Regions from separate parts of the Herbaspirillum sp. WGmk3 genome, predicted to be linked through region 1. Evidence: predicted binding sites of a transcription regulator. Region 1 holds the regulator's gene; the other holds the start of a gene.
What was found. The regulator sigma-54, encoded in region 1, starts transcription at its own class of promoters, with help from an activator protein. The targets are predictions, from matches to a motif close to TGGCANGNAANCTGCTTT.

Region 1 (5,823 bases):
CGGTTATGAGTGTAACCGATGACAAAACCACGCCTGCATCTTTTTCGGCCGGGGCTGCCCGCCGTGCCATCGCACTGGCACGCCAGACCCTGCAGATCGAAGCCGATGCCATCCTGGCCCTGAAAGACCGCCTGCGCGACGACAGCGCCGAACCCCTGGCACTTGCCGTGCAGACCTTGCTGCAATGCGACGGACGTGCGGTGGTCTCGGGGATCGGCAAGTCCGGCCATGTCGGCCGCAAGATCGCCGCCACCCTGGCCTCTACCGGCACCCCCTCGCTGTTCATGCATCCGGCCGAAGCCGCGCACGGCGACCTGGGCATGGTGACGGCGCGCGATGTCTTCATTGCCATTTCCAATTCCGGTGAAACGGCCGAGCTGCTGGCCATCGTGCCCATCGTCAAGCGCATGGGTGCGGTGATCATCGCCATGACCGGCAATGACCAGTCCACCCTGGCCAAGCTGTCCGCCGTCCACCTCAACGTGGGCGTGGCGCAGGAAGCCTGTACCCTCAACCTGGCCCCGACCGCCAGCACCACGGCCACGCTGGCCATGGGCGACGCGCTGGCGGTGTCGCTGCTGGATGCGCGCGGCTTCGTCGAGGAAGATTTTGCGCGCTCCCATCCCGGTGGTGCACTGGGCCGCCGCCTGCTGACCCACGTGCGCGACGTGATGCGCAGCGGCGAGGCCATTCCCGCCGTGCGCCCGGACGTGTCGCTGTCGGCAGCGCTGATGGAAATCACCCGCAAGGGCATGGCCATGACCGCCGTGGTGGATGAGCAGTTCCGCCCGGTCGGCGTCTTCACCGACGGCGACCTGCGCCGCTTGCTGGAGCGTGGCCAGGACTTTTCCAAGTTTTACATCGCCGACGTCATGCATGCCAATCCGCAGACCGTCAACCAGGACCAGCTGGCCGTGGATGCCGTGCAATTGATGGAACAATTCCGCATCAACCAGCTGCTGGTTACCGATGCGGCCGGCGTGCTCACGGGCGCGCTGCACATCCACGATCTCACTCGCGCCAAGGTGATCTGATGAACGCGCCAGCCTTCGCCAGCACCCTGCCCGCTGCCGCGCTCGCCAAGGCGGCAACGATCCGCCTGATGATCTTCGACGTGGATGGCGTGCTCACCGATGGCGGCCTGTTCTACGGCGAGGACGGCGAGGCCTTCAAGCGCTTCAACGCGCTCGATGGCCACGGCATCAAGATGATGCAGCAATACGGCACCGCTGCCGCCATCATCACCGCGCGCCAGTCGCCCTATGTGCTGCGCCGTGCGCGCGATCTCGGCATCGCCCATGTATTCCAGGGCATCCACGACAAGCGCCAGGCCTTCGAACAGCTGCTGCAGCAGGTGCAGTTGACGCCGCAGGATTGCGGCTACCTGGGCGACGACATCATCGACCTGCCGGTACTGACCCGCGTCGGATTCAAGGCCTGCGTGGCCAACGGCCATCGCGAGGTGAAGTCGCGCAGCGACTACGTGACCCAGGCCAGCGGCGGCCATGGTGCCGTGCGCGAGATCTGCGACCTGGTGCTGGCAGCACAAGGCAACTACGAGGCGGCCCTCGCGCCGTACCTGGCATGAGCGGGCGCAGCGGAGAACGCAACGCCGAGCGCATCCGCCTGGCGGTGATTCTGGTGATCCTGATCGCCGGTGCCCTGGGCAGCTTCTGGGTGATGCAGGCCATGCGGGCCGCGGGTGACCAGCAACCGGCGCAGCGTCCGCGTGGCAAACCCGACTACTACCTGGAAAACTTCAACTACGTGCGCATGGGCCCGACCGGTCTGCCGCGCTATGACGTTGCGGGAACGAAGATGGTGCACTACCCCACGGATGACTCCTTCGAGATCACCAAGCCGGTGGTGCACAACCTGGACCAGAACCAGGCACCGATGGAGCTTTACTCGGATACCGCGCGCGTCACCGACGACCAGACGCAGATCCACATGTACGGCAACGCCAACGCCATCCGCGCGCCCTACAAGGGCCGCGAGCAGATGCATCTGGTGTCGGAATACCTGCTGCTGTTGCCTGACGATGAAATCGTCAAGACCGACAAGCCGGTGGCCATGACCATGGGCACCACGCGCCTGAACGGCGTGGGCATGGTGGCCAACAATGCGACCCAGGTGGTGCAGCTGTTCGGCAATGTCCGCGGCTATTACGAGCCCACTCCGAAGAAACGCTAAGCCGGATGACTCCGGGATAAAAACGCCAAGAACCGATCAGACAGGAACCCAATGAAACGCTCATTCTTACTGCCGATGCTGATGCTGGCTGCCGTGTGCGGCGTGGCCAACGCCGAGAAGGCGGACTCCACCAAGCCGACCAACATCGAGGCAGACCAGATGGTCTACGATGACGTGCGCCAGGTGAAGACCTTTACCGGCAACGTGGTCATGACCCGCGGCACGCTGATCATCAAGGCCGGCCGCGTGGTATTGACGACCGACCAGTACGGTTATGAAAATGCGGTGCTGTATGCGGCCCCGGGCGCGCTGGCCAACTTCCGCCAGAAGCGTGACGGCGGTCCCAACCTGTGGATCGAAGGCCAGGCCGAGCGCATCGAGTATTCGGAGCAGACCGAAATCTCCAAGCTGTTCCAGCGCGCGCACATCCAGCGCATGGACGGCGATCGCATCACCGATGAAGTCAACGGCGAATTCATCTCCTATGACAGCCGCGCCGAATTCTATTCCGTGAACAACACCGCCACCGGCGAGAGCAAGCCGGGCGCAGGCCGCATCACTGCGGTGATCCAGCCCAAGAATCCGCCGCCGGCAGGCAGCACCGCGCCGGCCCAGCCCGCGGGCAAGAACAACGCTGCGCAGCCTGCAACGCGTCGCGACAGCGGAAAGGACCAGTGACAATGGTAGCCAGCTCGCTGGTCGTTCGCGGCCTGAAGAAAAGTTATGGCGCGCGCCAGGTGGTGCGCGATGTCTCGATGGAATTGCGCAGCGGCGAGGTGGTCGGCCTGCTCGGCCCGAATGGTGCCGGCAAGACCACTTCGTTCTACATGATCGTGGGGCTGGTGCCCTCCGATGGTGGCGAGATCGACCTCGATGGCGCGTCCATTTCGCGCATGCCGATCCACAAGCGTGCCACCATGGGCTTGTCCTACCTGCCGCAGGAAGCCTCGGTATTCCGCAAGCTGACGGTGGAAGACAATATCCGCGCCGTGCTGGAACTGCGCCAGGAAGAGGGCAAGCCGCTCTCGCGCGATGAAATCGAAGGCCGCCTCAACAACCTGCTGCACGAACTGCAGATCGAGAAGCTGCGCGAAAGCCAGGCGCTGTCGCTCTCGGGCGGTGAACGCCGGCGCGTCGAGATCGCCCGCGCACTGGCCACCGATCCGCGCTTCGTGCTGCTGGATGAACCGTTCGCCGGTATCGACCCGATTGCCGTGATCGAGATCCAGCGCATCGTGCGCTTCCTGAAGGAACGCGGCATCGGCGTGCTGATCACCGACCACAACGTGCGCGAAACGCTGGGCATCTGTGATCGCGCCTACATCATCAACCAGGGCACGGTGCTGGCCAGCGGCAATCCGGAAGAGATCATCGCCAACGAGTCGGTGCGCCGCGTGTATCTGGGCGAGCATTTCCGCATGTAAGCGGTGCAGTCGGCTTGCCCGATACGCTTGAAGAAATACAGAGTGCACATCACGTAATACGCAACAAGCAATACGCAATACGCAACGACCGGCAGAGCAACCAGCGGGCCACGCCGCTTTCAGAAAGACAGATGAAACAGTCGCTCCAGTTACGTACCTCGCAGCACCTCGCATTGACGCCGCAACTGCAGCAGTCGATCAGACTGTTGCAACTGTCGACGCTGGAACTGCACCAGGAACTGGAACAGATCCTCTCCGACAATCCCCTGCTGGAACGCCTCGACGACGCGCTCGACAATTCGGTACGTCTGCTGGCCGATGGCGCGGTCTCCAATTCGCCCTCCAGCGGCGTTGCCGAAACCAGTCACGAAGGCAGCGGCGAAGCGGCCCCGGCCGCCAGCGATGGCGATTCCAGCTTCGACTACCAGGACAACACGCCGGAAGCCGGTGTCACGGGGGATGCCGACTGGAGCTTCGACGACGTCGCGCGCAGCGGCAAGTCGCCAGACGATGACGATGCCCGTCCGCAACTCGAAGCGCACGAACTGACCCTGCGCGAACACCTGCTGGAACAGATCCGCGTGACCGCACGCACCCTGCGTGATCGTGCGCTGCTGGAACTGCTCACCGATGCGCTGGACGAGAGCGGCTATCTGGAAGAGCCGCTGGAAGACATCCACGCACGCCTGCCCGAAGAGCTGGGCATCGACATGGAAGAGCTGTCGATTTCGCTCAAGCTGCTGCAGAGCCTGGACCCGGCGGGTGTCGGTGCGCGCAGTGCCGGCGAATGCCTGGCCCTGCAGATCCGCCGCCTGCCCAAGATCCCCTTTGTCACGCGCAAGCTGGCGCTGAGGATCGTGGAGGATTACCTGCCGCTGTTTGCCCAGCGCGATTTCAACAAGATCAAGAAGGCCCTGGATTGCGATGACGAAGACCTGCGCGAAGCGCAGGCCGTGATCCGCCAGTGCCGTCCGCATCCGGGTGCGGAATTCGCGCGTGATGCCTCGGACTATGTGGTGCCGGACGTGATTGTCAAGCAGACAAAGAACGGCTGGCAGGTCATGCTCAACCATGAGGTCATGCCCAAGCTGCGCGTCAATGCGATGTATGCCAGTGCATTGAAGCAAGCCAAGGGAGAAGGTTCGCTGTCGTCGCAGTTGCAGGAAGCCAAGTGGCTCATCAAGAACATGCGGCAACGTTTCGATACAATTTTGCGCGTCGCGCAGGCTATTGTGGAACGTCAAAGAAACTTCTTTTCACATGGGGCAGTGGCCATGCGCCCCCTTGTGCTGCGTGAAATTGCTGATACACTGGGTCTACACGAGAGCACCATCTCTCGCGTGACGACTCAGAAATACATGCTCACTCCGCATGGAATGTTTGAGTTGAAATACTTCTTCGGTAGCCATGTCGCGACTGAAACCGGAGGTGAAGCTTCCTCCACCGCGATACGGGCGCTGATCAAACAGTTGATAGGAGCCGAGAACCCGCAGACCCCATTATCCGATAGCAAGATTGCGGATATGCTGGCAGAACAAGGCATGGTGGTCGCGCGACGCACAGTCGCCAAATACCGCGAAGTGTTGAAGATTCCGCCGGTCAATCTCCGCAAGTCCCTCTGAGTTTTTCCTCAGTTTTTCTGCAGTACCGTTGCTGTGTTCAGGCAAGCATCCGACTGATGCCCGCGCCATCTGACACGAAGACCGTGCCCGTGGTACAGCTGCAGCAGGATCGATTGCACGAACCTCCAGTGACTTCACGATAGGAGTCTTGTATGAATCTGACCATCAGTGGACACCACCTCGAACTGACCCCCGCCATCCGGGAATACGTGCAAAGCAAGCTCTCGCGTATCAAGCGCCATTTCGACAACGTGATCGACGTCAGCGTGATCCTGAGCGTAGATAAACTCACAGAAAAGGAAAAGCGCCAAAAAGCGGAAATCAACGTCCACATCAAGGGGAAGGATCTACATGCGGAAAGCATCGCACACGACCTCTACGCTGCCATTGACACGCTGATCGACAAGCTCGATCGCCAGGTCATCAAGCACAAGGACAAGTTGCAGGAGCATCACTCCATGGCCAAGCGCCTGCCGGACGAAACGCCGGAGGATGCGGTGGCCGGAGCGGCATAAGCCAGGACACCCTCGGCAAGCCACCTCGCAGCCGCAAGGCTGCTGAGAAAGCCAGCCGAATTTCATGAG
Region 2 (5,823 bases), on a different contig from region 1:
CGGCAGGATCTCGGTCAGCGACAGGATCGCCTGCGCCACTTCGGCAATGCGCCGGTTCTGGTTCATCGCATGCTTGCGCAGCAGGCGATAGGCGGCCTCTTCGTTGAGACCCTGCTTCATCATCAGCACGCCCTTGGCGCGTTCGATGAGCTTGCGTTCTTCCAGGCTCTCGCGCACGGTGGCCAGTTCCTGGGTCAGGTTCTGCAGGCGTTCGGACTGGGTGCGCAGGATGTCGACGATGGATTGGGTCAGGTGCGGGCCCACGCCCGCGCTCAGCGAGCCGTCCGGCAACGGCTGGCCATCCAGGCCGGAGGCGAAGGCCGTCAGCGAGGCCAGCGGATCACGGTCATCGGCCTGCGTGAAGAACTGGCCCTGATGGTCCAGGTCCTTCTGCAATTCGCGGATCTTGTCCTGGCATTGCGACTGCACGTATTGCGCGAGATGGATCTCGACCCGATGCAGGCCATCCATGCGGGTGGAGCAGCACTGATACCAGGCATCGGCCAGCTCGGGATCCAGCGGCCGGCCGTGGGCGGTGAGCAGCTTGCGGCGCAGGCGTTCCAGATCGGCCAGCGGCAGCGTGGCCTGCATGGCGCTCCATTCATTGCGGAAGCCTTCGGCGAAGGATTCGAAACGGCGCAGGGCCTGTTCCTGCATCTCGATCTGGGTCTCGATGGTCTGTTCCTGTTCGCGCGTGATCTTGCCCGTGACGAAGGCGGCAGCTCCGGCGGCCCGTTCGCGGCCGGCAAATTCCTTGCCTTGCATCAGGTTGAACAGCGCCACCAGCAACCGCGAAATCTGCGGATCCACCGCCACGTCAGCGGCTTCGAATACCAGCGCCAGCAAGGCACCCACCACGGTCTTGAAACGCTCGTAGCTGGCCGCCGGGGTGCAGGCCAGTGCGGCCACATCGGCGCGCAGCTTGGGCAGCCCGTCCAGCGCATGCAGGGCGAAGGCGATGCGGGTGTAGAGGCGAGCGCCGTTGGAGAGGGCGTTGTCGGGGACGGTGGAGCCGAGCCAGGTGTCGAACTCGCACTGGGCCGCCTGGCTGGCGGCCACGCGCTCCTGCCAGGCCTGCGCATCCCGCTCGCCGCGCGAACCGAGATAGATGTTGGACAGGCCGCGTTCCTGCTGCAGGCAATGGATGAGCTTGCCCACGGTCAGTACCAGCTGGCAGGTGTGCGCCAGGCGTTGCAGTTCTTCCGCTTCGCAGCGGCGGGCGGTGATCAGGTAGTTCAGGACTTGGCTCATGGCGGGCAGGGCTAAGAATCACAATGGCTGGCCGCATCGCGAGCAAGATTCGTGCGATGCATGGATGTCCCGGATTGTAATGGAATCGCCCCGCCCGGCGCTTCCCCTGCCAGCGCTAGCGGGCGATATACCACTCGTAGCGATGATTCCACGCCACGAACAGGTTCATCGTGATGGCGCCGACCAGCGAATAGAACACGCGATCCATCGGCAGGAACAGCGCCGCCGTCGCAAACAGCGCCAGGTCGAAACCCATGAGCAGCCAGCCGGCCTTGAAGCCGGTGCGCTCTTGCACATAGGTAGCCAGGATGCTCATGCCGCCGCAGCTGGCCTGGTGGCGGAACAGGCCGATCAGGCCAATGCCCACGCACAGGCCGGCCAGCACGGCACCCACGGCGGGATCGAGGTGGCTGTAGCTGATGTAGTTGCCGGCCACGTTGGTCAGCACCGACACGGCGGTGACGGCCGCCAGCGTGCGCCAGGTGAAGGCCGCGCCCATGCGCAAGGCGGCCAGCAGGTAGAAGGGCAGGTTGATGAGGGTAAAGGCCATGCCGAAGCTGATCCCGGTGGCATAGGTCACCAGGAAGGCCACGCCGGCGATCTGGCCGATGATCAGGCCCAGGCTGTGCAGCATGGACATGCCGAAGGCGATCATCACCACCCCGAAGAGCTGGCCCTGCAGGTTGTCGATCCAGCTGTGGCGCACGGCCGGGGTGGCAGGAGCCGTTGCCCGCGCAGCGGGCGCGGAGGCAATCGGCGAGGAGGGCGAGGAATCCGCAGTGGAAGTCGTCATGGCAATACCAATCATCAATCGTGGATAACGAACGCGTCACGTCAATGGCCAGGCCGGCGGGTAAGCTGACCCAGTCATCAGTGTGCAGCTGCCTTCAATCGCCGACAGCCGCCGCAGGTGCGCATGGTAAAGGATTTGTTGCAGTGCGGCGACCGCCGGATGAGGCGGCGCGGCGCTGCTGCAACACTTCTCGGCTAGCAGGAAATGTGCCAATGCAAAAAAGAGCAGCAAGGCAGCAGGATTCACCTTGCTGGTGCAAGGAACTGGCCGCAGGAGGGAAGGTGACGGGTCTTTGGCGCGTTGGCATTCATCTGCGCTACAGATCAATCCACTTGCGTTCATCGATCGGGCGCATGAGTCTCACCGCACAGGCAACGTGGATCGGGCCAGCGCACTCTGCGTGGCCCGAAGAAGGAGGGAGAAAGCGATCAGGGCATGGATGTGGCACCCCTGATCGCCTGCAGCGGCTAGGCCAGGTGCGTGCGGAAGAAGCTGGTCAGCTTGTCGAAGGGAATCAGGTCGACACGGTCGTACAGGTCCACATGCACGACCCCCGGGATGATCATCAGTTCCTTGGGCTCGGCGGCGGCGGCGAAGGCGGTTTCGCTGAAGTAGCGCGAGTGTGCCTGCTCGCCATGGATCAGCAACAGCGGGCGCGGAGAGATTTCCTTGATGTAGCTGAGGATGGGCATGTTCATGAAGGACAGCGGCATGGTCCTGGTCCACGAGGCATTCGAATTCACCGAGCGCGGATGGAAGCCGCGCGGGGTGCGGTAGTAGTCGTGATACTGCACCAGGAATGGCGGCTCGCCGCCCTTGAGCTGGTTCATGACCGGACCATGTTCCGGCGTGCCGCGCTCGGCATCCTTCCAGCGTTGCTGGCCGAGCTGCTCCAGCAGCTCCGTGCGCTGGGCCAGCGTGACGCTGTCGTTGTAGCCGCGCGAGAGCACGCGCGTCATGTCGTACATGGTGCTGGCAACCACCGCCTTGACGCGCTTGTCTACAGCGGCCGCATTGAGGGCCATGCCACCCCAGCCGCAGACGCCGATCATGCCGATACGCTGGCGATCGACATGGGGCAGCAGGCCGATGAAGTCGACGGCGGCGCTGAAGTCTTCGGTATTGATGTCGGGCGAGGCGACATTGCGCGGCTCGCCGCCGCTCTCGCCGGTGAAAGAGGGATCGAAGGCCAGCGTGACGAAGCCGCGTTCGGCCATGGTCTGGGCGTACAGTCCGGAGGATTGCTCCTTGACGGCGCCGAATGGCCCGCTCACAACGATGGCGGCAATGCGTCCGCTGATGTTCTTCGGTTCATAGAGATCGCCTGCGAGCACGATCCCGTAGCGGTTGCGGAAGCTGACCTTGCGGTGCTCGACCTTGTCGCTGCGCGCGAAGGTTTTGTCCCACAGGGTGCCGTCAGCGCTGAACGGCAGTGCAGTAGTTTGATTGGATTGGGCGTTGGCAGTGGTCATGAAGGTGGTTCCCAGGGCGGCAAGGCCGGCGCCAGCTGCCTTGAGCATGCTGCGGCGGCTCACGGTGGACGGCTCCGGACGGAGCGGGTTTTCTGCGGATTGGGTCGGTTCGTTCATTGCATTTCCGGTCAATGGCCCCCCGGGACGCCAAGGGGGAAAGGAAGTTCATATCGGCGCGCAACCCACCAGCCGCCGGGCAGAGGCCCGGCGGCTGTCGTCCTGGTGGACACGGACCATGCGCCGTGATGTGCCCCGGGCGGTCAGGGGGGAACCTCTCCGGGACAGAACAAAGTCTGTCAGGGGACCGCAGGACTGACTAGCTAATCAATGCTTAATTACCTTATTAGCCTGGCTAATGGATAGAGGTGTGTGTTCGCCTGCAGCTGTGACGACCACCCCATCGGAGTGGCCATGCGTGCGCTGTTCAGAGCGCCATGCTCCACACCTTGGCATGCCGGCCTGCGCCGTAGTAATCCATCATCATTCCGTGGCTGGCATCGAAGAGATGGTCGTAAAAACCCCAGCTGGTGCGATAGCGCGGCCCGCTGTTGACGACCAGTTTGGTGGCCCCGGCCGCACGGGCCTCATCGCAGGCGGCTTGCAAAAGTGCACGGCCGATTCCCCGTCCGCGCATCGCATCGCGGTGCACGAAGACATTGAGCAATTCGAGCGCGCTCCCTTGTCCCTGCGTATCCATTGCGAGATGGCTGCTGATGCGCGCATCCGGACCCGACAGCGCCATGCAGCCCAGCGCGACGCCCTGCGCATCACGCGCCACCAGATAGCTGCGATAGCGCCCATCGGCATCCCGCTCGCCGTTCATGCTTTGCCGGATGGCGGCGATCTCGGCCTCGACCATGCTGCCATCGTGCAGATCGCGGACATGCTGGCGCAGGATCGTATCGAGTGCGGGAAGGTCGGCGTGCTCCAGCCAGCGTATGACGCCAGCTTCAGGTGCATGCGCTGCGGTGGCGTCTGCAGGCCGGGGATGCTCGTAAAGGATGTCCCATTCTCCCTCGCCGGCCTGCACGAAGCCATGGCGCTGATAGAAGCCATTGGCCGGGCTATCGCGCAATGCAGCCAGCTGCACGCTGCAGCCATGGCGGCGGGCATCGGCCAGGATGCGCCTGAGGACTTGCGCACCGAGGCCGCCATGCTGGAAGTCCGGATGCAGATACAGATGACGCAGCCGCAGCCTGTCGGTCTGTCGCTCCAGCACAAAGAAGCCTGCGGCCTGGCCCGCCTGCATGATGTGGAAGGTCACTTCCGGCACGAAGCCGCTGGTGAAGCGCTCGCGCGCCCGTTGCGGATCGAAGCGCCCGATCTGCTCCAGGCTGGGACGCATGGCGGTGATGCGCAGGGCGACCAGGTGGTCGAGATCCGAGGGGAGGGTTTGCCGGAACAGCGCCAGCGGGGCCAGGCGGAGCAGGGAAGAGCGGGTCATCTTGCGGGACCGGGGGGCGCGGGCATCGGTCAGGTGGTAGCGGGGCTATCAGCATACCCGTGTCGGGGCTGGCGTGCCGGCTGCGGGCAGCCGTGATCTTGCGGTGATCTGTTCCGTGTACACTCCACGTTCCCTGCCCCTCCTCGTGCATCGCTCATGTTTCGTCTCAGGCTTTCTCTCGCCTTTGGTTTGCTGGTCGTGCTGGTCTGCGTGCAGGCCGGTTTCGTCTATTGGGGTGCCAACCGCGTCAATGACTATGCGCAGCACAGCCGGCTGGCCAGCGACATCCAGTCCGAGCTGCTGGAACTGTCCGCCAACAAGCAGCGCTTGCGCGTGTGGGCTTCGCAGCAGCTGATGGATGCCGATGCCTCGCCCGAGGTACGCGACCGCCTGCTGGCCAGCATGCAGGAGAGTGCCGCGCGCCTGCAGCAACTGGCACGGCGCGACATCACGCTGTGGACCGAGATCGCCGCGCGCGACCAGGTGCCGATCCCCGCCGATGTCGAACAGCTGGCGTCGGTGGCTGACCTGCTGAGCGACAACATCGCCGCCGTGCAGACCCGCCTGCTGGCCCTGGCCCCCTTGCGGGGCGATGCCGAATTCTCGGGCGTCTGGCGCGAGATCAATCAAGTCTTCGACATGGCGCGCGGACGCGACCTGCGCGAGCTGCTCAACGGAGCCATCGAGCGCCAGCGCAAGGCGGTGCCGATTGCGCGCCTGGCCACCGAACGCGGCCTGGACCGGGTTCGGACCCAGGCCATCTTCATGGTCATCATGACCTTGCTGGGAGCGGCACTGCTGGCGCTGCACCTGGGACGCCGCCTGCAACGGCCGCTGGAACGCTTGCTGGACGGCGTGCGCGC

Region 2: MKD49_RS14315 (nitrate regulatory protein) is a predicted target of sigma-54. The motif match lies at 1,291-1,308, and genes of this name have one in related genera.

The regions. Positions count from the first base shown of each region.
Region 1 covers NZ_JAKYWT010000008.1:18,591-24,413, reverse strand. The annotation lists gene MKD49_RS24260 (hypothetical protein) at 1-9, shown strand, start outside; gene MKD49_RS24255 (SIS domain-containing protein) at 6-1,034, shown strand; gene MKD49_RS24250 (HAD family hydrolase) at 1,034-1,588, shown strand; gene lptC (LPS export ABC transporter periplasmic protein LptC) at 1,585-2,193, shown strand; gene lptA (lipopolysaccharide transport periplasmic protein LptA) at 2,245-2,871, shown strand; gene lptB (LPS export ABC transporter ATP-binding protein) at 2,874-3,617, shown strand; gene MKD49_RS24230 (RNA polymerase factor sigma-54) at 3,749-5,239, shown strand; gene hpf (ribosome hibernation-promoting factor, HPF/YfiA family) at 5,392-5,754, shown strand; gene MKD49_RS24220 (hypothetical protein) at 5,817-5,823, opposite strand, start outside.
Region 2 covers NZ_JAKYWT010000003.1:504,585-510,407, reverse strand. The annotation lists gene MKD49_RS14315 (nitrate regulatory protein) at 1-1,251, opposite strand, end outside; gene MKD49_RS14310 (YitT family protein) at 1,367-2,044, opposite strand; gene MKD49_RS14305 (alpha/beta hydrolase) at 2,512-3,633, opposite strand; gene MKD49_RS14300 (GNAT family N-acetyltransferase) at 3,941-4,960, opposite strand; gene MKD49_RS14295 (HAMP domain-containing sensor histidine kinase) at 5,117-5,823, shown strand, end outside.